Linked DNA regions of Bosea sp. 685. The main gene of each other region encodes a partner of the protein of the gene in region 2 in a complex. Links are inferred from orthologs where the notes say so. Each region holds a gene or a part of one and is shown on either strand. Other genes may lie near its edges. The genes, in order: secG, secY and secA.

Region 1 (10,023 bases), 570 kb from region 2 along the record:
GCATCGCGCACGAAAGCCCCGAAGGAGAAGCGACCCGGCACCGGTTCCGGAATCGATTCGGCATCGCCGATGGTGATCAGCTCCAGGAAGGAGCCCGGAAACTGGACGATCCGATTCTGCGTGCCCCAGGGATGGCTGTTGCGTGCTCCAACCCGGAAGCCGAGCTTCTCATAGACGGCGCCGGCAGCGTCGAGATCGCGCACGCCGATGACGAGATGGTCGAGGCCGCGAGGGGTGGTGGCAGCAGGCATGACGATGTCTCGCAAGGCAGGAGGCTCGGACAGCCCCTTGTCTAGCAGGTCATCGGGCGCAGGTCATGGCGCGATGCAGCTATGGCTCGATATAGTGCGGCAGGAAGCGCGAGGTGTTCTTGGTGATCGGCGTTACATCCTCGCGGATGCAGAGGCCGCAGGCCTGCGAGGCGACGAGCCAGGAGCCGATCACCGCGTAGTTTCCATCGGACTGGAACAAATTGGTCGCGGCGTCCTGCAGGATGAAGCCCTCGGCGCCATAGGGACCGTCATCGCTGTCCAGCACCTTGCCGCGTTCCAGCAAGGTGATATTGGCGCCCTCGCGCGAATAGAGCGGCTTGCGAACCCGGCGCGGCGACAGGCTTTCGCAGCGAGGATCGCCCTCGAAGAAGGCCGGTAGCAGGTTGGGATGGCCGGGTTCCATCTCCCAGAGGCAAGCGAGCAAACCCTTGTTCGAGAGCAGCGCCTTCCAGGGCGGCTCGATGAACTGGCAGCGCGAGCCAGCGAGCGCGCTGGCATAGCGTTCGCGGAAGAGCCATTCCCAGGGGTAGAGCTTGAACAAGGTCTCGATCGGCACATTCGAACCGTCGCAGAAACGGCCGTCGGTAAGCAGGCCGATCTCTTCGATGAAGCTGAACCGGGCGTCGAGCCCGGCCTGCTTGGCGCAATCGAGCAGGTAATCGACCGTGCCCTTGTCTTCGACGCTCTCCTGCACGCAAGCGAGATGCAAGCGATAGGGTGACGGTGCACGCAGCCCGGCAAAGGCGGCGATCAATCGCTCATGCAATGAATTGAACTGGTCGCAGCCGGCGGGCAGCCTGCCATTCGCCATCGCCTGTTCGAGCCAATCCCATTGCACGACACTCGATTCGAACAGGGCGGTCGGCGTGTCGGCATTGTATTCGAGCAGCTTGGCCGGCCCTCGCCCGTCATAGGCCAGGTCGAGCCGGCCATAGAGATTGCGCTCGCCGTTCTGCCAGCTCTCGCGGATGAAGGCCCATTGCGCTTCGGGAATGGCGAGCCGGGTCAGGACCGCGTCATCGCCGATCGCCTTCTCGATGAAGGCGAAGCAGAGCTGCTCGATCGCCTCGGTCGGCGCCTCGATATCGCGCTCGATCTCTTCCAGCGTGAAGGCATAGGCCGCGCGTTCATCCCAATAGGTCGCGCCGTCGATGGTGTGGAAGGCAAAGCCGAGGCGCTCGACCTGGGTCTGCCAATCCGCGCGCGCTTCGAGGACGACGCGACGCATCTCAGGAGGAGGAGGAGGAGCTGAAGGAATGCGAGGTCGAGCCAAAGCCGCCGCGCGAAGCGACGCTGGTCGTGCTGACGCCGCTGCTGGAGCCGCCGCTTCGCGCAACGAGTGCTTGTCCTGAACTCGTTGAATAGGCGCGTGATGAGCTGCCGCCGTAATAACTTCTGCCGCTACTGTTAGAGCTGTTCCCATAGCCGCGCGCCTGCTGGCATTCCTGTGCCTGGGAGCCCGGCGGGCAGGCGTCGCGCGTCGGCGGTAGCAGGGGCTGCGCCGCGCCACCGCCCTGGGCCAGGCTGCGCGCCAGCATGATCCCGGCAAGCGCTGGAACGACGACCTGCGCCCCGTTCCAGCTCGCGCTCTGGCAGGAGCCGACGCCATATTCAGTCTCGCAGGCGCTGGTGTTGCTGAATTTCCTGGCGTCGCGCAAATGATTGACGGAGGCCTCGTTGAAGCGCTGCTCGCATTGGCTCGCGCTCAATTGCCCGCCCGCGCGGCATTCAGCCAGGGTGTTGTAGACGAGGCTGTCGTCATCGTCGTCGCCCGAGAACGACCAGACGGTCGCGACCAGCACCACGCCCGCCGCCGCCAGTCCGATCTGGGTCGAGCGTTTCACCGCGCCGCCCTCTCAGACGGTCATGCTGGCGGCCGCCAGCGTGCCGGAAATCACGGCGATGACGGCCAGCATCGCCGCCGAGGGGAGACGATCCTCCTCGATCTTGTGCGAAAGCTCGGGAATGATGAGGCGGGTGAGCCCATAGACCGCAAACTGGATCAGCATCGCGGCAATGGCCCAGAGCACGCAGTCGGCGATGCTGCTCGCCTGCGCGATCGCCTTTTCCAGCGGAATCGCAAACCCCGTCAGATTGCCGCCCAGCGCGACCGCGGCCGAAAGATTTCCGGCGCGAATCAGCGCGATCTCGTCATGGGCCGTGATCCGCAAATAGATCGCGGCAAAGCTCGCGATCAATGCGGAACCAAGCGCGAAATAGAGCAGAAAGGCGGGGAGCCCCGCCATCGAGATCGCCATGCCGCTCGCCCCCGGGCCGCCATAAGCTGTCCCGTGACTATACGTGAGTTGCGCGGCGACGCCAGAGCCGGATGATTTCAGACGGGGTCACTTCGTGATCCCGTCTGAAATCTGAATCCGTCTCTCATCAAAAAGTGAGAGCAGGATGCGAAAAACCGGTGCCCACTTTTTCGCGTCCTGCTCTAAGGCGTCGCCGCCGGCTCAGACCAGGCGGCTTTGCACCACGGCGGCCTCGACGAAGCTTGCGAAGAGCGGGTGCGGCTCGAAGGGCCGCGACTTCAGTTCGGGGTGATACTGCACGCCGATGAACCAGGGATGGTCGGGATATTCGACCGTTTCCGGCAGGAGCCCATCGGGCGAGACGCCGCTGAACTTCAGCCCTTGCGCCTCGAGCCGCTCGCGATAGCTCATATTGACCTCGTAGCGATGGCGATGACGCTCGGAAATCTCGGTCCCGCCATAGATCTTGGCGATCTTGGTGTCGGGATCGAGGATCGAGGCATAGGCGCCGAGCCGCATGGTGCCGCCGAGATTGCCGTCCGCCGCGCGCTGCTCGAGCTCATTGCCGCGCATCCATTCCGTCATCAGGCCCACGACGGGCTCCTCCGTCGGTCCGAACTCGCTGGAATTCGCCTTCTCGATATGGGCGAGCGAGCGGGCCGCTTCGATGACGGCCATCTGCATGCCGAAGCAGATGCCGAAATACGGCACCTTGCGCTGCCTCGCGAAGGTCGCAGCCTTGATCTTGCCCTCCGCACCGCGATGGCCGAAGCCGCCGGGCACAAGGATGCCGTGGACATGTTCGAGGAATGGGGTCGGATCTTCCTTCTCGAAGACCTCCGATTCGATCCAGTCGAGATTGACCTTCACCCGGTTGGCGATGCCACCATGCATCAGCGCCTCGATGAGGGACTTATAGGCGTCCTTCATGCCGGTATATTTGCCGACGATGGCGATGGTGACCTCGCCCTCGGGGTTCTTCACCCGCTCGGAGATACGCTGCCAGTTCGAGATGTCGGGTTCGACGCTGGCATCCATGCCGAAGGCGGCCAGAACCTCGTTGTCGAGCCCCTCCGCATGGTAGGACAACGGCACGTCGTAGATCGAAGCGACGTCCCTCGCCTCGATCACGGCGGTCTCGCGGACATTGCAGAACAGAGCGAGCTTGCGGCGCTCCTCACGCGGAATCTCGCGGTCGGTGCGGCATAGCAGGATGTCGGGCTGGATGCCGATCGAGCGCAATTCGGCGACAGAATGCTGGGTCGGCTTGGTCTTCAGCTCGCCCGCGGTTGGAATATAGGGCAGCAGCGTCAGATGGATGAAGATGCACTGGCCGCGCGGCAATTGCTGGCTGGTCTGGCGGATCGCTTCCAGGAAGGGCAGGCTCTCGATGTCGCCGACCGTGCCGCCGACTTCCATCAGGACGAAATCATAGCCCTCATTGCCGGTGAGGATGAATTCCTTGATCGCATTGGTGACGTGCGGAACGACCTGGATGGTCGCGCCGAGATAATCGCCACGGCGCTCCTTGGTCAGGATGTCCATGTAGATGCGACCGGTGGTGATGTTGTCACCCCGATTGCAGGGCCGGCCGGTGAAGCGCTCGTAATGGCCGAGATCGAGATCCGTCTCGGCCCCGTCATCGGTGACGAAGACCTCGCCATGCTGATACGGGCTCATCGTGCCCGGATCGACATTGAGGTAGGGATCGAGCTTGCGCAGGCGGACCGTGTGGCCGCGCGCTTGAAGGAGAGCTGCGAGAGCCGCCGACGCCAGGCCTTTGCCAAGCGAGGACACCACGCCGCCGGTGATGAAAACATACCGCGTCATGGGAGGTCACCTTTAACGCCAAGGTTTCGATTCGCGAAGCGGGCCCGCGCAGGGTCGTTGTGCTTCACACGCTTGTCCACAGCCTGACGAGTCCTGCGACCCTCCAGGCTGCCTTTGTCCATAGGGACTGATCCATCAGGGCCACTATAGCAGCGCAGCCGGATCAGGCTCGTTGGGAGTGGCCGGTTTCCCGGCGACTTCCCATCAAAAGAGAAGGGCCGGTTTCCCGGCGACTTCCTGTCAAAAGAGAAGGGCCGGTTTCCCGGCCCCTGCCCTGTCGTCATTGCTGCGGCGCCGCGGGAGGCGTCGGCGGCTGCGAGCCGCCGCTCGGCCCTTGCAGTTGCCGCAGTTGGTCGAGCACGCCGCCGGCATTGGGGGCGCTCGGGCCGGCCGGGTTGACGGGCGCGCTCGTCGTGGGCGCGCCATCGATGATGGAACGCTGCACGCGGCTGCGATTCGCGATCACCGCGAGCACGATCGAGGTCAGGAAGAAGGCGCCGGCCAGAATAGCGGTAGCGCGGGTCAGCGCGTTGGCCTGGCCGCGGCCGGTCATGAAGCCGCCGGCACCGCCGCCGCCGGAGCCCATGCCTAGCCCGCCGCCTTCGGAGCGCTGCAGGAGGACGACGCCGACGAGTGCGACCACGATGATCAAATGGATGACGATGAGAACGTTCTGCATGGTCTCACGAAAATGGGTATGGAGCGGGCCGCCGCAAGAGCGCCCCGCCCCGTCTGCCCGTATCGGGCTTGTAGAGGTCGCGGCGCACATAGCACGCGTCTACGAAGCGCACCACCCGGCAAATCACGCTTGGCGACACCCGGCCTCAGGAGCAGGCCCGCGCGATCGCCAGGAAGTCTTCGGCCTTGAGGCTCGCGCCACCGACCAGCGCGCCATCGACATGGGCGACATTCATCAATTCCGCCGCGTTCGAGGGCTTCACCGAGCCGCCGTAAAGCAGGCGAACGCCGGCAGCTGCCCCCTTGCCGAGAAGCCGGCCGAGCTCCGTGCGGATCGCCTGATGCATTTCAGCGACGTCGGCAGCCGTCGGGGTCAGGCCCGTGCCGATCGCCCAGACCGGCTCATAGGCGATGACGAGAGTAGCCGCCGTCGAATCCTCCGGGACCGAGCCGCGCAGCTGCTTCTTGACGATCGCCAGCGCCTTGCCGGCCTCGCGCTCATCCTTGGTCTCTCCGACGCAGATGATCGGCACCAGCAGGGCGTCCCGCGCGGCTTGCGCCTTCGCCTTGACGATGGCGTTGGTCTCGCCATGGAGCGTGCGCCGCTCGGAATGGCCGACAATGGCAAAGCTCGCGCCGGAATCGGCGAGCATCGCAGCCGAAACCTCGCCGGTGAAGGCGCCGCCGGCATTGGAGCTGCAATCCTGCCCGCCGGTTGCGATGCGCGATCCGATCAATGAGGCAGTCGTGGTATAGAGCAGGGTCGCAGGCGGGCAGATCGCAAGATCGACGGCCGCCTTCAGCGCGGCGTCATAGCCCTTGGCGACCTCGACCGCGATGGCGAGATCGGCCTTCAGCCCGTTCATCTTCCAATTGCCAGCCACCAGCGGCCTGATGTTGCGTGTCACGTCTCGCCTCCCAATATGCTGCGCCGGCTGTAACCCTGCCGCAATCGCCCGGCAACACCGCCGAGTCGACTGACTCAGGAACGGCCGATCGACTCAGGAATGATTGCGAGTTGCGCAAGCGGTTCCTATAAGCGGCACCGACAAAAACCGGCGGCGCGCCCGCTTGCGCCGCATCCGGACAGGAAAGACTTAAATTCAATGATGATGCAGGGCATCCGCAAGGCGGGTCAGAGTTTCCTCGGGAAGCTCATCATCAGCATAACGTTCGGCTTCCTGATCCTGTCCTTTGCGATCTGGGGCATCGGCGACATCTTCCGCGGCTATGGCCGCAATGAAGTCGCTCGCGTCGGCAAGGTCGAGATCGGCCTCGAACAGATGCGCACGGCCTATCAGAACGAGATCCAGACGCTGACCCGCCAGCAGCGCCGCCAGATCACGCCCGATATGGCGCGCGCGATCGGACTCGACCGGCAGGTGCTGTCGCGGCTGGTGACGGAAGCGGTGCTCGACCAGACGGCGCAGGGCATGCGGCTCGCCGTATCCGACGAGACGATTCGCAACCTGATCTTTGACGATCCGAGCTTCCGTGACGCATCGGGCGCTTTCTCGCCGGCGCGCTTCAACGAATTGCTGCGCAATAACGGCTATACCGAGCAGGTCTATGTCCGCGAGCAGCGCGCCACGATCCTGCGCCAGCAGCTCGCCGAGATGGTCGTGGGCTCCGTCGCCGCGCCCGTGGCCCTGCAGGAGATCGGCCACCGCCTGCGCAACGAGAAGCGCAGCGTCACCTTCGCCCGCGTGCCGGTGAGCGCTGCAGGTGAGATCGCCGCACCCACCGAGGCACAGCTCAAGACCTTCTTCGACGAGCGCAAGGCCGCTTTCCGCGCGCCCGAATACCGCACCGCCAGCATGCTTTCGATCTCGGCCGAGACGGTTGCCGATCCGGCCTCGGTCAGCGAGGGCGACGTCAAGGCGCGCTACGAGCAGATCAAGGGTCAGCGCTTCAGCTCGCCCGAGACACGCGCGATCCAGCAGATTGCCTTCCCGACGCCGGAAGAGGCGCAGGCCGCCAAGGCCCGCATCGAGGGTGGCGAGACCTATGAGGCCGTGGCGACCCAGCGCAACATCGCCGAGAAGGATCTCTCGCTCGGCACCTTCACCAAGAGCCAGGTCTTCGATCCAGCCGTACGCGACGCTGCCTTCGCGCTGGCGCAAGGTGCGGTCAGCGCTCCGGTGACGAGCGGCTTCGGCCCTGTCCTGCTGCGCGTGACCGCGATCACGCCTGAGCGCGTGCGTCCCTATGAGGAGGTCGCGGCCGAGCTGCGCAGCGAGATCGCGACCAGTCGCGCCGCGAGCCTGATCACCGACTTGCACGACAAGATCGAGGATCAGCGCGCTGCCGCCAAGCCGCTGGCCGAGATCGCGAGCGAATTGAAACTGCCCTTGCGCACGCTCGGCCCCGTCGATGCGAGCTTGCGCAAGCCCGATGGCACGACCGAGACGGCCGTGCCTGGAGGCGACGCGACCGTGCAGGCGATCTTCCGCTCGGATATCGGCGTCGACAATGAGGCGATCCGGTTGCCGCGCGATGCGGGCTATGTCTGGTTCGATCTGACCAAGATCGATCCCGGCCGCGCGCAGGGCTTCGACGAGGTCAAGACGCAGGTCGAGGCGCAATGGCGCGCCGACGAGCTTGCGAGCAAGCTCTCGACCAAGACGCGCGAACTCGTCGCACAGCTCGACAAGGGCGAGGCTTTCGACGCGGCCGCTTCGACCGCCGGGCTCACGATCGAGAAGGCCGCCGATCTCGGCCGGCAAGAGCAACGCCCCGAATTGCCGGCCAATGTGGTCAGCCTGATCTTCGGCACCGCGGTCGGCAAGAGCGGTGCGGCGGCGCTTGCCGATGGCGCGCGCGTGCTGTTCAAGGTCGATAGCGCGACCGTGCAGCCCTATGCCCGCACGACGCAGGAGGCGGAGAATTTCGCCCGCCTGCTCGCTTCGAGCATCAGCGAGGACATCCTGTCGCAATATGTCGGCAAGCGGCAGTCCGAGCTCGGCGTCAGCGTCAACGAGGCCGCATTCCGCAATGCCACCGGCGGCGCGCAGAATTGACCATGCAAGCCCCTTTCGAACGCTTTGCGCAAAGCTACGAGGCCGGCACGGCGCAATTGCTGAGACAGGTACTGGTCGGCGATTGCGAGACGCCGGTCGCCGCCTTCCTGAAGCTGCGGCACGCGACGACGGGCCCGGCCTTCCTGCTCGAATCGGTCGAAGGCGGAGCCGTGCGCGGGCGCTACTCGATGATCGGGCTCGAACCGGACCTGATCTGGCGCTGCCATCACGGCGAGGCCGCTTTGTGCCGGCCGGCGCTCGGCGACAGCTTCCTCACCGATCCGCGCCCGGCTTTCGAGAGCCTGCGCTCATTGCTGGAGGAGAGCGCGATCCCCGACAGCGAAGGGGCGGAAGGCGAGAAACTGCCGCCCATGGCCGCCGGCGTGTTCGGCTATCTCGGTTACGACATGGTGCGCCTGATGGAGCGCCTGCCTGAGGCCAAGGAGACCGGCACCGGCGTTCCCGACGCCATCCTGCTCCGCCCGACGCTAATGGTCGTGTTCGATTCGGTGCGCGACGAGATCCACGTCGTGACCCCGGTACGGGCTCAGCCCGGTATCGCGGCCCGCGTGGCCTATGAGCAGGCGCAGGAGCGGCTGGAGGCCGTGGTGATGGCGCTCGAAGGGCCGTTGCCAGCCGATGCCGCCATCGACATCGCCAATTTGCCGGAGCCGGCGATCGTCTCGAACACCAGCGAGGCGGATTTCCACGCCATGGTCGCCACCGCGCAGGACTATATCCGCGCCGGTGACATCTTCCAGGTCGTGCTGTCGCAGCGCTTCGAGGCGCCCTTCCAACTGCCTCCGTTCGCGCTCTACCGGGCACTAAGGCGGGTCAATCCGGCGCCGTTCCTGTGCTATCTCGACTTCGCCGAGTTTCAGATCGTCTGCTCCAGCCCCGAAATCCTGGTCCGCCTGCGCGACGATACCGTCACCATCCGGCCGATCGCCGGTACGCGGCGTCGCGGCGCGACGGTGGCTGAGGACGACGCACTCGCCGAGGAATTGCTGGCCGATCCGAAGGAACGTGCCGAGCATCTGATGCTGCTCGATCTCGGCCGCAACGATGTCGGCCGGGTCGCGCGGATCGGCTCGGTGAAGGTGACCGATTCCTTCTTCATCGAGCGCTATAGCCAGGTCATGCACATCGTCTCGAATGTCGAGGGTACGATCGACCCGCAGCATGACGCGCTGGCCGCTCTGTCCGCCGGCTTTCCCGCCGGCACGGTCTCGGGCGCGCCGAAGGTCCGGGCGATGGAGATCATCGACGAATTGGAGCGCGATGCGCGCGGCGCCTATGGCGGCTGCATCGGCTATTTCGGCGCCAATGGCGAGATGGACACCTGCATCGTGCTGCGCACGGCGGTGGTCAAGGACGAGCGCATGCATGTCCAGGCCGGCGCCGGCATCGTCTACGATTCCAACCCGGCATCCGAGCAGGCCGAATGCGTGAACAAGGCGAAAGCCCTGTTCAAGGCAGCGGAAGAGGCGATCCGCTTCGCCTCGCGGGTCGGGCGCGGGCAATAGGACCGATATGGGGCTCGCGGCCTGCGCCCATGACCGATGCGCTTGACCGCCCTGCCCTAGACCGTGCATGACCTTCGCCCGAAAACACGGCTCGAAACCATGCGCATCCTGCTGATCGACAACTACGACAGCTTCACTTGGAACCTCGTCCACCTGATCGGTGGGCTGGGGGCTGACGTCGTGGTGCGCCGCAACGATGCGGTCACGGTCGCCGAGGCGTTGTCCGACGATCACGACGCGATCGTGCTGTCGCCCGGCCCCTGCACGCCCAACGAGGCCGGCATCTGCCTCGACCTCGTGCGCGAGGGCGCCGGAATCAAGCCGATCTTCGGAGTCTGCCTGGGCTTGCAGGCGATCGGCCAGGTCTTCGGCGGCGATGTCGTGCGAGCCCCCCTGCCGATGCACGGCAAGATCTCGGCGATCCGGCATCAATCGCGCG
Region 2 (4,327 bases):
GGCGAACGCCTTGGAGCGTCGTCCGCGCAAGTAAGAGGACTGAAATGGCGAGAGAACCTCGTGACCGCGATCGCGAAGAGCGCGATTCGGAATTCGTGGACAAGCTGGTCCACATCAACCGCGTCGCCAAGGTGGTGAAGGGTGGGCGTCGCTTCGGCTTCGCCGCGCTCGTCGTCGTCGGCGACCAGAAGGGCCGCGTCGGCTTCGGCCATGGCAAGGCCCGCGAAGTGCCGGAAGCGATCCGCAAGGCGACTGAAGCCGCCAAGCGTGGTCTCGTCCGCATTCCGCTGCGCGAAGGCCGCACGCTCCATCACGATGTCCAGGGCCGTCACGGCGCCGGCAAGGTCGTGCTGCGCGCTGCCCCGGCCGGTACCGGCATCATCGCCGGCGGTCCGATGCGCGCCGTCTTCGAGGCGGTCGGCATGCAGGACGTGGTGTCGAAGTCACTCGGCTCCTCGAACCCCTACAACCTCGTCCGCGCGACTTTCGACGCGCTGAAGAACGAGGACAGCCCGCGCGGCGTCGCCGCGCGTCGGTCCCTGAAGGTTTCGGCCCTGCAGACGCGTCGTCGCGATGCTGGCACCGATGCCGCGGCCGAAGTCTGAGGGTGGGATCATGGCAAAAGCTGAAACCACCGTCGTCGTCGAGCAGATCGGTAGCCCGATCCGCCGCGAGGCTTCGCAGCGCCAGACCCTGATCGGTCTCGGCCTGAACAAGATCCGCCGGCGCTCGACCCTGGTCGACACGCCCTCCGTGCGTGGCATGATCGACAAGGTCAGGCACCTCGTCCGCGTCATTGACGCGAAGTGAGGGGAATCGTTCGATGAAACTCACAGACATTCGTGACAACGATGGCGCGCACAAGTCGCGCATCCGTGTCGGCCGCGGTATCGGCTCCGGCAAGGGCAAGACCGGCGGGCGCGGCGTCAAGGGCCAGAAGGCTCGTTCCGGCGTGGCGGTCAAGGGCTTTGAAGGCGGCCAGATGCCGCTCTATCGCCGCCTGCCCAAGCGTGGCTTCCACAACCTGTTCTCCAAGGATCTGAACGAGGTCAATCTCGGCCGGATCCAGCAGGCGGTCGAAGCCGGCAAGCTCGACGCCAAGGGCGCGGTCACGATCGAGGCGCTCGTCGCCGCCGGCGTGATCACCCGTCAGGCGACCGACGGCGTCAAGATCCTGGGCGTCGGCGAACTCAAGGCGAAGCTCGCCTTCGAGGTGGCCGGTGCGTCGAAGTCGGCGGTTGCCGCTATCGAGAAGGCCGGCGGTTCGGTGAAGATCCTGGCGCCTGCGAAGATCCTGGCGCCTGCCGCTTCACAGGCGTGAGCCAAGCTCTTACATGAGCGTTTGCGAACGGCGGCCGGGCCCGAAGCCCAGGCCGCCGTTTGACTGTTTATGATACCATCCAAGGACCGGACGCATGGCATCGGCGGCTGAACAGCTTGCTTCAAACCTGAATTTCGGCGCGTTCGCCAAGGCGGATGAGCTGAAGAAACGCATCTGGTTCACGCTCGGCGCGCTGATCATCTACCGGCTCGGCACCTATATCCCGCTGCCCGGCATGAATCCCGACGCCGTCTCGGACCTGTTCAAGCAGTCGCAGTCCGGCGTGCTTGGCCTGTTCAACATGTTTTCCGGCGGCGCGGTCGGCCGGCTTGCGATCTTCGCGCTTGCGATCATGCCGTACATCTCGGCCTCGATCATCGTGCAGCTGCTCTCCAGCGTGATCCCGACCTTCGAGGCGCTGAAGAAGGAAGGCGAGCAGGGCCGCAAGGTCCTGAACCAGTACACCCGCTACCTGACGCTGGTTCTCGCGGTCTTCCAGGCTTATGGCATCGGCGTCGGCCTGCAGGGCTCGGGCAATCTCGTGCTGGAGCCGGGCCCGTTCTTCCTGCTCTCGACCACGATCACGCTGGTCGGCGGCACGATGTTCCTGCTCTGGCTCGGCGAGCAGATCACCAGCCGCGGCATCGGCAACGGCACCTCGATGATCATCTTCTCGGGCATCATCGCCGAATTCCCGTCGCAGCTCGCCCAGACCCTCGAACTCGGCCGTCAGGGCGCGATCTCGACCGGCCTACTGCTGTTGATCCTGGTGATGGCGATCTGCGTCATCGCCTTCTGCGTCTTCATGGAGCGCGCCCAGCGCCGGCTCCTGATCAACTATCCCAAGCGCCAGGTCGGCAACCGCATGTATGAGGGCCAGACCTCGTTCCTGCCGCTGAAGCTCAACACGGCCGGCGTGATTCCGCCGATCTTCGCCTCCTCGCTGCTGCTGCTGCCGACCACGATCGCGAGCTTCTCGCAGGCTTCGGGCGGCACGGGCTTTCTGTCGGTGATCGCGACCTATCTGGCCCATGGCCGGCCGCTGTTCATGTTCCTCTATGCGGCGCTGATCATCTTCTTCTGCTTCTTCTACACCGCGATCGTGTTCAATCCGGTGGAGACAGCCGACAATCTCAAGAAGCATGGCGGCTTCATGCCCGGCATCCGCCCGGGCGAGCGCACCGCCGAGCATATCGACCGCGTGCTGACTCGCATCACGGTGCTCGGAGCCGGCTATTTGACTATCGTCTGCCTTATCCCCGAGATCATGATCACCTATGCCCAGATACCGATCATTCTCCTGGGCGGCACGTCGCTGCTGATCGTGGTGACGACGACGATGGATACCGTGGCGCAGGTTCACGGACATTTGCTGGCCCATCAGTATGAAGGGCTGGTCAAGAAGGCCAAGCTGCGAGGGGCGAAGCGCTGATGCGATTGATTTTCTTGGGGCCGCCGGGGGCGGGTAAGGGCACTCAAGCGGCGCGTATCGTCGAAGCGCACGGCATTCCTCAGCTTTCCACGGGCGACATGCTGCGTGCGGCGGTCACTGCGGGCACGCCGATCGGCATCAAGGCGAAGTCGGTGATGGATTCCGGCGCGCTGGTTTCGGACGATATCGTCATCGGCATCGTCGCCGAGCGAATCGAGCATGCGGATGCCAAGAAGGGATTCATCCTCGATGGCTTCCCGCGCACCCTGGCGCAGGCCGAGGCGCTCGACGCGATGCTGGCGTCCAAAGGGCTCAAGCTCGACAAGGTGCTGGAGCTCAAGGTCGACCAGACCAAGCTCGTCGACCGCATCGTCAAGCGCGCCGAGGAGGCGAGGGCGGCCGGGCAGCCGGTGCGCAAGGACGACGATCCGGAGGTCTTCAAGACCAGGCTCGAGGCCTATAATCGCGATACCGCGGTGGTTGCGCCCTATTACGCCAAGCGCGGGCAACTGACCGATATCGACGGCATGCAACCGATCGACGCCGTGACAGCGGCGATCGAGAAGGCGTTGGCCTGATACCGATTTTTGCTTTGGCACGATTCTTGGTCGCGGCGGGTTGACTCGTTGCGCCCAAGCGACTAACGACCCCACTTCCGGTTTCATGCAGCGATGCCGACACCTTCGCAAGAGGGGACGGCGTCGCGTTTATGCATGTGACCGTTTCAACGCCTCGCAGAGGCCGGCCTCCACCGGCGCGGGGTTATTTTTCACCGCCGGCGCGCCATCGGGCGTCTCGGCCGACATGGAGAAGAGACCATGGCTCGTATCGCGGGCGTTAACATTCCTACTGGCAAGCGCGTCGTCATCGGCTTGCAGTACATCCACGGCATCGGCGCCCAGAAGGCCAAGGAGATCTGCTCCAAGGTCGGCATCGCCGACGAGCGCCGGGTCAACCAGCTGACCGATGCCGAAGTCCTGCAGATCCGCGAGACGATCGACCGCGACTACCTCGTCGAGGGCGATCTGCGCCGTGAAGTCTCGATGAACATCAAGCGCCTGATGGATCTCGGCTGCTATCGCGGCCTGCGCCATCGCCGCTCGTTGCCGGTTCGCGGCCAGCGCCACACACCAACGCCCGTACCCGCAAGGGCAAGGCGAAGCCGATCGCCGGCAAGAAGAAGTGATTTCGGGGCAGTAGGCTTTGGGCAGTAGGCAGTCGTGATCGATTGCCGACTGCCGATTGCCTACTGCCTTTCTACTCCCCAGCGCCTGGCATGACGGGCGCGCTCGAAGGATGAAAGACCTATGGCCAAGGAAGCCCAACGCGTTCGTCGCCGCGAACGTAAGAACATCGTCTCCGGCGTCGCCCATGTGAACGCCTCGTTCAACAACACCATGATCACCATCACCGACGCGCAGGGCAACACGATCTCGTGGTCGTCCGCCGGCACGATGGGCTTCAAGGGCTCGCGCAAGTCGACCCCCTATGCCGCCCAGGTTGCCGCTGAGGACGCCGCCCGCAAGGCAGCCGAGCACGGCATGCGTACGCTGGAAGTCGAAGTCACCGGTCCG
Region 3 (6,958 bases), 1.7 Mb from region 2 along the record:
GCCCATCGCCTCGGCGAGCGTCGAGAGCTGGCTGCCGATATTGCCGTAGCCGACGATGCCCAGAACCTTGCCGCGCACCTCGAAGGAGCCGTTCGCGGATTTGTCCCAGCCGCCCGTATGGGCCGAGACCGAACGGTCGGTGATCTTGCGCAGCAGCATGACGATCTCGCCGATCGTCAGTTCGGCGACGCTGCGGGTGTTCGAGAAGGGCGCGTTGAAGACCGGCACGCCGCGCCCGCGCGCCGCCTGCAGATCGACCTGATTGGTGCCGACGGAAAAGCAGCCGACCGCGAAGAGCCGGCTCGCCTGGGCGAAGACCGGCTCCGTGAGCTGCGTGCGCGAGCGGATGCCGAGCACATGCACGCCCTCGACGGCCTTGAGCAGCGCGTCATGGTCGAGCGCCTTGGGCAGGCGGACCATATTGGTATAGCCGGCCTGGACCATCAGATCGGCGGCGGAATCATTGATGCCCTCCAGAAGCAGGACCTTGATGCGGTCCTTGGAGAGGGACAGGCGTTCGGTGCGGAGTGTCATGGAACGATCGGGCTGGCGACGGAGCGTTCGCTATAGACCCGCCAGCGCGCCGGACAACCCGATTCTTTGCCTGCCGGGCGCGCGAAACCGTCGCGGCCTCAGGCCTTCTCGACAATGAGCGTCGCGCCCTCGACCCGCACCACCTTGATTTCGCTGCCCGCCAGCAATTCCGGGCCGGTGACGCGCCAGGACGAATCGCCGACGCGGATGCGGCCCTCGCCGCCGGTCATCGTCGCCTCCAATCGGAAAACCTTGCCGATGAGCTGGCGGCCGCGATCGTTGAGGCCTGTCGCGGCATCGGGCTCCTCGTCCTTGCGCAGCGTCAGGCGCCGCCCGGTGAGCACGCTGACGACGCAGAGCACAGCGAAAACCAGCGCCGCACTCTGCCAACCGATGCCCAAAAGCCCGACGACGACACCCGTCAGCAGCGCGGCGAGGCCGAGCCAGATCAGGAACACGCCGGGCGCCAGCAATTCGCCGCCGATCAGCACGAGGCCGATTACGACCCAACTCCAGCCGCCAAGGGAGGAAAACCAGTCCAGCAGCATGGCCGGCCTCACCCGCTCGTGCGGCCGGACGGCGGAACCGAGCCGACGCGGCGCGTCGCGACCGCCTCCTCGCCGAAGACCGCGCGGGTCAGCTGCGCGATGCCACCGACCGTGCCTGCGAGCGCGGCCGCCTCGATCGGCACGATCACCACCTTGCTGTTATGCGAGGAGGCGATCGCCTTCAGCGCATCGGTATAGCGCTCGGCGATGAGGAAGTTCGCCGCCTGGATATCGCCCTTGCTGATCGCTTCCGAAATCATCGCGGTCGCCGCCGCCTCGGCCTGCGCCGAACGCTCGCGCGCCTCGGCGTCGCGGAAGGCTGCTTCCTTGCGGCCCTCGGCGGCGAGGATCTGCGACTGCTTCTGGCCCTCGGCCTTGAGGATCTCGGACTGCCTCAGCCCTTCCGCCTCGAGCACGGCGGCGCGCTTCTCGCGCTCCGCCTTCATCTGCCGGTTCATCGCGCCGGCGATGTCGGCCGGCGGCAGGATGTCGCGGATCTCGATGCGCGTGACCTTGACGCCCCAGGGCGAGGCCGCGGCGTCCATGACGCGCAGCAAGCGCTCATTGATCTCGTCGCGATGCGAGAGCAGCTGGTCGAGGTCCATCGAGCCGACCACGGTGCGGATATTGGTCATGGTCAGGATCATCAGCGCCTGGCCGAGCGAGGAGACCTCGTAACTGGCCTTGGCGGCGTCGAGCACCTGGTAGAAGGCGGCAGCGTCGATGCGCACGCCGGCATTGTCCTTGGTGATCGCCTCCTGCGAGGGAATGTCGAGCACCTGCTCCATGACATTCACCTTATGCCCGACCCGGTCGAAATAAGGCACGATCAGCCCGAGCCCCGCACCGAGCGTGCGCGAATAGCGGCCAAAACGCTCGATCGTGTAATTATAGCCCTGCGGAACAGTGCGCACGCCGAGCGCGATCGTCAGGATGACGAGCGCCACCAGTACCACGACGACGATGTCGAAACCGTTGAACACCATCCCGTCAGCCCTCCCTAGGCAGTGCGCGCATTTCGCGTCGCGGCCAACAACCTGACGATTGCGACGGGTTGATGCAAGGGCGCCTACGCTAGAGGCTGATCAGCCAACCCGGAGCGTGCTATTTTTGGCCGAAACCGGAGGAACCGAAATGAGACGTTCCCTGTTCCTGGTTTTGCTCTTGCTGGCTGGCTGCGACGACAGCCCCGGCGAATGGGCCGCGATCGTCTATCCCGATCAGACCAACCGCGCCAAATTCGACGTGACGGCGCGCTTCAAGACATTCAGCTACTGCCGCGACGCCGCGATCGAGCGGATGAAGCTGCTTCAGACCAGCCGGGGCGGCGATTACGAATGCGGCTTCAGATGCCAGCTCTCCGGCGATCCTCATAGGATGAACATCTGCGAGGAGAAGCGGAAATGACCGCTGGCGTTTCCGAAGGCCGAGAATGACGCGACGCCTTCTTCCCTTCTCCCACCCATCTCGGGCGTGCCCGAGATGGGCAACAAAGTGTCAAAGTCGGCAACAGCCGACTTTGATGCGGGAGAAGGTGGCGCGCAGCGCCGGATGAGGGGGCGCCGTGCCCCGTCCGGTTGGCGTCGCTTTCAGGCCAGATGGTGGGCTCACAGCGCCCCCTCATCCGTCTCGGCTGCGCCGAGCCACCTTCTCCCGCGAGGGCAGAAGGAGTTCCAGCGCCTTTACCGCCTCACACGAACTGGCCGTGGCAGTGCTTGTACTTCTTGCCGGAGCCGCAGGGGCAGGCCTCGTTGCGGCCGACCTTGCCCCAGCTCGCCGGGTCGGTCGGGTTGCGGTCGAGCACGGCCGTGTCGGCGTCGGTTGCGGCGTATTGCAGGCCCGTGCTGCCGTAATCGCCACCGAAGCCGGAACCGGCTTCATCCTGCGGCGGCAAGCTGCCCGGCTCTTCCGGCGCGTCGAAACGCACCTCGATGCGCATCAGATTGCCGGTGACCTGTTCGCGCAGGCGGTCGGTCAGCGAGTCGTACAGCTCGAAGGCCTCCTGCTTGTACTCGTTCAGCGGATCGCGCTGGGCATAGCCGCGCCAGCCGATGACCTGGCGGAGATGGTCGAGCGTGACGAGGTGCTCGCGCCAGAGATGGTCGAGCGTCTGCAGCAGCACCTGCTTCTCGACATAGGTCATCACCTCTTCGGTGTTGCGCTCGATACGGGCCGCGTAATCCTCGTCGGCGATCTTGCGGATGCGCTCGCGCAATTCGGTGTCGGCGATGCCCTCTTCCTTTGCCCAATCCTCGATCGGCAGATCGAGATTGAGGAACTGCATCACGCCTTCCTTGAGCGCGGCGGTGTCCCACTGCTCGGGATAGGCCTCCTCGGGGATATGACGGCTGACGAGATCCTCGGCGACGCCCTGGCGCATGTCGTCGATGGTTTCGCGCACCGTCGGCTGGCGCATGAAGTCGCGGCGCTGCTCGAACACGACCTTGCGCTGGGAGTTCATGACGTCATCGTATTTCAGGATGTTCTTGCGGACGTCGAAGTTGCGCGCCTCGACCTTGCCCTGCGCCTTCTCGACCGCCTTGTTGATCCAGGGATGGACGATCGCCTCGTCCTCCTTGAGGCCGAGCTTCTGCAGCATGCCGTCCATCCGGTCGGAGCCGAAGATGCGCATCAGGTCGTCCTGCAGCGACAGGAAGAATTTTGACCGGCCCGGATCGCCCTGGCGGCCGGCGCGGCCACGCAGCTGGTTGTCGATGCGGCGGCTCTCATGGCGCTCGGTGCCGACGATGTAGAGCCCGCCCGCCTTGATCACGCGCTGCTTGAAGTCGATCACCTCGGCGCGGATGCGGTTCGCCTCGGCCTCCCGCTCCGGCCCCTCCGCCATGCCGGCGAGATCATGGTTGATGCGCATCTCGGCATTGCCGCCGAGCTGGATATCGGTGCCGCGGCCGGCCATGTTGGTGGCGATGGTGATGGCGCCGGGCACGCCGGCCTGCGCCACGATATAGGCCTCCAGCTCGTGGAAGCGGGCGTTCAGCACGGCAAAGGCGTTCGAGGGCTTGCCGGCGCGGGCGGCGGCGTAGATCGGCTCCAGCCCGCTGGGGTCGCTGAAATCGATCTGCTTGAAGCCTTCCTTCGCCAGCATCTCGGCAACGAGTTCCGAGCGCTCGATCGAAGTCGTGCCGACCAGCATGGGCTGGCCGCTCTCCTGCGCCGCCTTGATCTCGCGGATGACGCCGCGGACCTTCTCCTCGAAGGTGCGGTAGACCTCGTCATCCTCGTCCTTGCGGGCGACCGGGACATTGGTTGGAATCTCGACCACTTCGAGCTTGTAGATCTCGAAGAATTCGTCGGCCTCGGTCGAGGCCGTGCCGGTCATGCCGGCGAGCTTGGAATAGAGCCGGAAATAATTCTGGAAGGTGATCGAGGCCAGCGTCGCGTTCTCGGGCTGGACGGTGACGTGCTCCTTGGCTTCGAGCGCCTGGTGCAGGCCTTCCGAATAGCGCCGGCCCGGCATCATGCGGCCGGTGAACTCGTCGATGATGACGACCTCGTCATTGCGGACGATGTAGTCCTTGTCGCGCTGGAACAGCGAATGCGCCCGCAGGCCCTGGTTGACGTGGTGGACCAGAGTGACGTTCTGGGCGTCGTAGAGATCGCCCTCCTTCAGCAGGTCGGCCTCGCGCAGCAGTTCCTCAATATGCTCGTTGCCGGCTTCCGTCAGCGAGACCGCGCGCTGCTTCTCGTCGACCTCGAAATCCCCGGCCACCAGGCCCGGCAGGATCTTGTCGATCGCGACATAGAGATCGGACTTGTCGTCGAGCGGGCCCGAAATGATCAGCGGCGTGCGCGCCTCGTCGACCAGGATCGAGTCGACCTCGTCGACGATCGCGAAATGGTGGCCGCGCTGGGACATCTGCGCGACCTCGTATTTCATGTTGTCGCGCAGATAGTCGAAGCCGAATTCGTTGTTGGTGCCGTAGGTGATGTCGCTGGCATAGGCGCGCTGGCGCTCTTCATCGTCGATGCCGTGGACGATGATGCCGACGGAAAGGCCGAGGAAGTTGTAGAGCTTGGCCATCCATTCCGCGTCGCGGCGAGCGAGGTAGTCATTGACCGTGACGACATGCACGCCCTTGCCTTCGAGCGCGTTGAGATAGGTCGGCAGGGTCGCGACCAGCGTCTTGCCTTCACCGGTCTTCATCTCGGCGATGGCACCCTCATGCAGCACCATGCCGCCGATGAGCTGGACGTCATAGGGCCGCTGGCCGAGCACGCGCTTGGCCGCCTCGCGCACCGTGGCGAAGGCCGGCACCAAGAGATCGTCGAGCTTTGCACCATCGGCGAGCTGCTGGCGGAACTCGGCGGTGCGCGCCTGCAGGGCCTCGTCGCTGAGCGCGGCGATCTCGTTTTCGAGCGCATTGATCGCCGCGACACGAGGGCCATAGCCCTTGACCCGCCGATCATTCGACGAGCCGAAGAGTTTCTTTGCGAGCGCGCCAAGCATTGTTGGGCCTTTCGATAGTGCAGCTTTCGCCTTGCGTCCGCGGTGACCCGCGCGCGGGCGAAAGCCCGATAATTCTCAATTCGACCGCGTGTTTAGACGCGTGCGGGGGCGGGGTCCAGCACCGCTTTGCACCAAGTGCGAGCCTTGTTTGCAGCAAGCACGAGCCTTGGCCGGCGGCGGAATTCGCAACCGATGTGGGGTTTTTGTCGCGTAGTTCCAAGGGAGCCGCGCTATCGAACAGCGCAAGCCGCGCAAAGGCCGGCAAAGCATCGCGCCATGGAGGCTTTAAACCGCGCAGCTGCCTTGCCTTTGCCGCGTTCAACTGGCAGTGCAGCGCAAATGACCGGTTTTTGCTGCTTGCTGAAGGTTTGACCCGATGACGCTGTCACGTCTCGCCATGATGTCTCTCGGTTTCGTGCTCGCCGCGACGCCTGCCGCGCTGGCTCAAGCCGATAAGATCGTGGCCAAGGTCAACGGCATCGCCATCACCGAACGCGACGTCGCGCTGGCGACGGAAGATCTCGGCGAGCGGCTCGCGCAGGTTCCTGAGGAGCGCAAGCGCGACGAGGTGGTGAATTATCTCGTCGACCTCAAGCTCGGCGCCAAGGCCGCCACCGACGCCAAGGTCGCCGAAGGCCCCGATTTCGCCGCCCGCCTCGCCTATAACCGCGACAAGGTGCTGCTCGACGAATATCTCCAGCGCGAGGCCAAGAAGGCCGCAACCCCGGAGGCCGCCAAGAAGCTGTTCGACGACACCGTCAAGGCGCTGCCGCCCGAGGAGGAGATCCACGCGCGCCATATCCTGGTCGAGGACGAGGCCCAGGCCAAGACGGCCGCAGAGCGCGTCAAGAAGGGCGAGGATTTCGCCAAGGTCGCAGCCGAGCTCTCCAAGGATCCCGGCTCCGGCAAGGAAGGCGGCGATCTCGGCTGGTTCAGCAAGGAGCGCATGGTGCCCGAATTCGCCGAGGCCGCCTTCAAGCTCCAGAAGGGCCAGATCTCCGACCCGGTGAAGAGCCAGTTCGGCTGGCATGTCATCAAGCTCGAAGACCGCCGCACCAAGCCGACGCCGGATTTCGCCGCCGTCAAGCCGCAGATCGATCAGTATCTCGAGCGCAAGGCTCAGCAGGACATCGTGCTGGCGCTGCGCGAGAAAGCCAAGGTCGAGCGGCTGGACCAGCCGGCCGCTGCCACGCCTGCTCCTGCGGCCGAGCCGAAGAAGCCCTGACGAACGAAAAACCTGATGAGATTGCCCGAGGGCGGAGCCAACAGCTCCCCCTTTCTTTTTGCGCAGCCCGCGACAGGTGCCCCCGCCTCGATCAGACGGCTTTCTTAAGCGCCTCGTTGATCCGGGTCTGCCAACCCTTTCCGGTCCTCCGGAACCGCTCGATCACGTCGAGATCAAGCCGCA

The links.
Region 1: secY (region 2) and secG share a complex: the UniProt entries of both Escherichia coli proteins name them as parts of the sec protein translocase complex. The link is inferred for Bosea sp. 685 from one-to-one orthologs.
Region 3: the proteins of secY (region 2) and secA are in contact, whole or in part, in a crystal structure (PDB 3DIN), measured with the Thermotoga maritima proteins. The link is inferred for Bosea sp. 685 from one-to-one orthologs. Residues at the interface, in WP_004081795.1 of Thermotoga maritima: Glu108, Gly109, Glu110, Glu111, Ala236, Glu237, Arg238, Arg239, Ile240, Thr241, Ile242, Gln243, Tyr244, Ala245, Arg246, Arg247, Val248, Thr249, Gly250, Arg251, Arg252, Val253, Tyr254, Gly256, Ala257, Ser258, Thr259, Tyr260, Leu261, Pro262; in WP_004082002.1 of Thermotoga maritima: Glu261, Ala262, Arg263, Lys300, Ala301, Arg302, Thr303, Ile304, Ile305, Leu323, Tyr324, Asp325, Pro326, Val329, Ser330, Tyr333, Ile336, Lys340, Phe345, Val349, Glu363, Phe364, Tyr374, Ser375, Gly376, Gly377, Glu393, Ile395, Thr482, Ser483.

What each region holds. Positions count from the first base shown.
Region 1 is NZ_CP134779.1:2,631,980-2,642,002, reverse strand. The notes cover bases 3,341-6,218. They hold secG (preprotein translocase subunit SecG), read right to left. Parts: upstream 5,040-6,218; coding sequence 4,641-5,039; downstream 3,341-4,640. Other genes in these bases: RMR04_RS13910 (SurA N-terminal domain-containing protein), read left to right, coding at 6,145-6,218; tpiA (triose-phosphate isomerase), read right to left, coding at 5,185-5,946; RMR04_RS13925 (CTP synthase), read right to left, coding at 3,341-4,360. Outside these bases: RMR04_RS13945 (VOC family protein), read right to left, coding at 1-251; RMR04_RS13940 (glutathionylspermidine synthase family protein), read right to left, coding at 331-1,500; RMR04_RS13935 (DUF1190 domain-containing protein), read right to left, coding at 1,502-2,116; RMR04_RS13930 (DUF350 domain-containing protein), read right to left, coding at 2,129-2,530; more of RMR04_RS13925, read right to left, coding at 2,732-3,340; more of RMR04_RS13910, read left to right, coding at 6,219-8,058; trpE (anthranilate synthase component I), read left to right, coding at 8,061-9,584; RMR04_RS13900 (anthranilate synthase component II), read left to right, coding at 9,684-10,023. UniProt on the Escherichia coli protein: Subunit of the protein translocation channel SecYEG. Overexpression of some hybrid proteins has been thought to jam the protein secretion apparatus resulting in cell death; while this may be true it also results in FtsH-mediated degradation of SecY.
Region 2 is NZ_CP134779.1:2,063,356-2,067,682, forward strand. Bases 640-3,584 are described here. They hold secY (preprotein translocase subunit SecY), read left to right. Parts: upstream 640-1,415; coding sequence 1,416-2,753; downstream 2,754-3,584. Other genes in these bases: rpmD (50S ribosomal protein L30), read left to right, coding at 640-810; rplO (50S ribosomal protein L15), read left to right, coding at 824-1,321; RMR04_RS11170 (adenylate kinase), read left to right, coding at 2,753-3,331. Also shown: rpsE (30S ribosomal protein S5), read left to right, coding at 45-605; more of rpmD, read left to right, coding at 616-639; rpsK (30S ribosomal protein S11), read left to right, coding at 4,061-4,327. UniProt on the Escherichia coli protein: The central subunit of the protein translocation channel SecYEG. Consists of two halves formed by TMs 1-5 and 6-10.
Region 3 is NZ_CP134779.1:373,431-380,388, reverse strand. Bases 2,573-5,902 are described here. They hold secA (preprotein translocase subunit SecA), read right to left. Parts: upstream 5,551-5,902; coding sequence 2,773-5,550; downstream 2,573-2,772. Also shown: serA (phosphoglycerate dehydrogenase), read right to left, coding at 1-534; RMR04_RS02900 (NfeD family protein), read right to left, coding at 633-1,082; RMR04_RS02895 (SPFH domain-containing protein), read right to left, coding at 1,091-2,068; RMR04_RS02890 (hypothetical protein), read left to right, coding at 2,217-2,489; RMR04_RS02880 (peptidylprolyl isomerase), read left to right, coding at 5,927-6,775; RMR04_RS02875 (BrnA antitoxin family protein), read right to left, coding at 6,867-6,958. UniProt on the Escherichia coli protein: Required for protein export, interacts with the SecYEG preprotein conducting channel.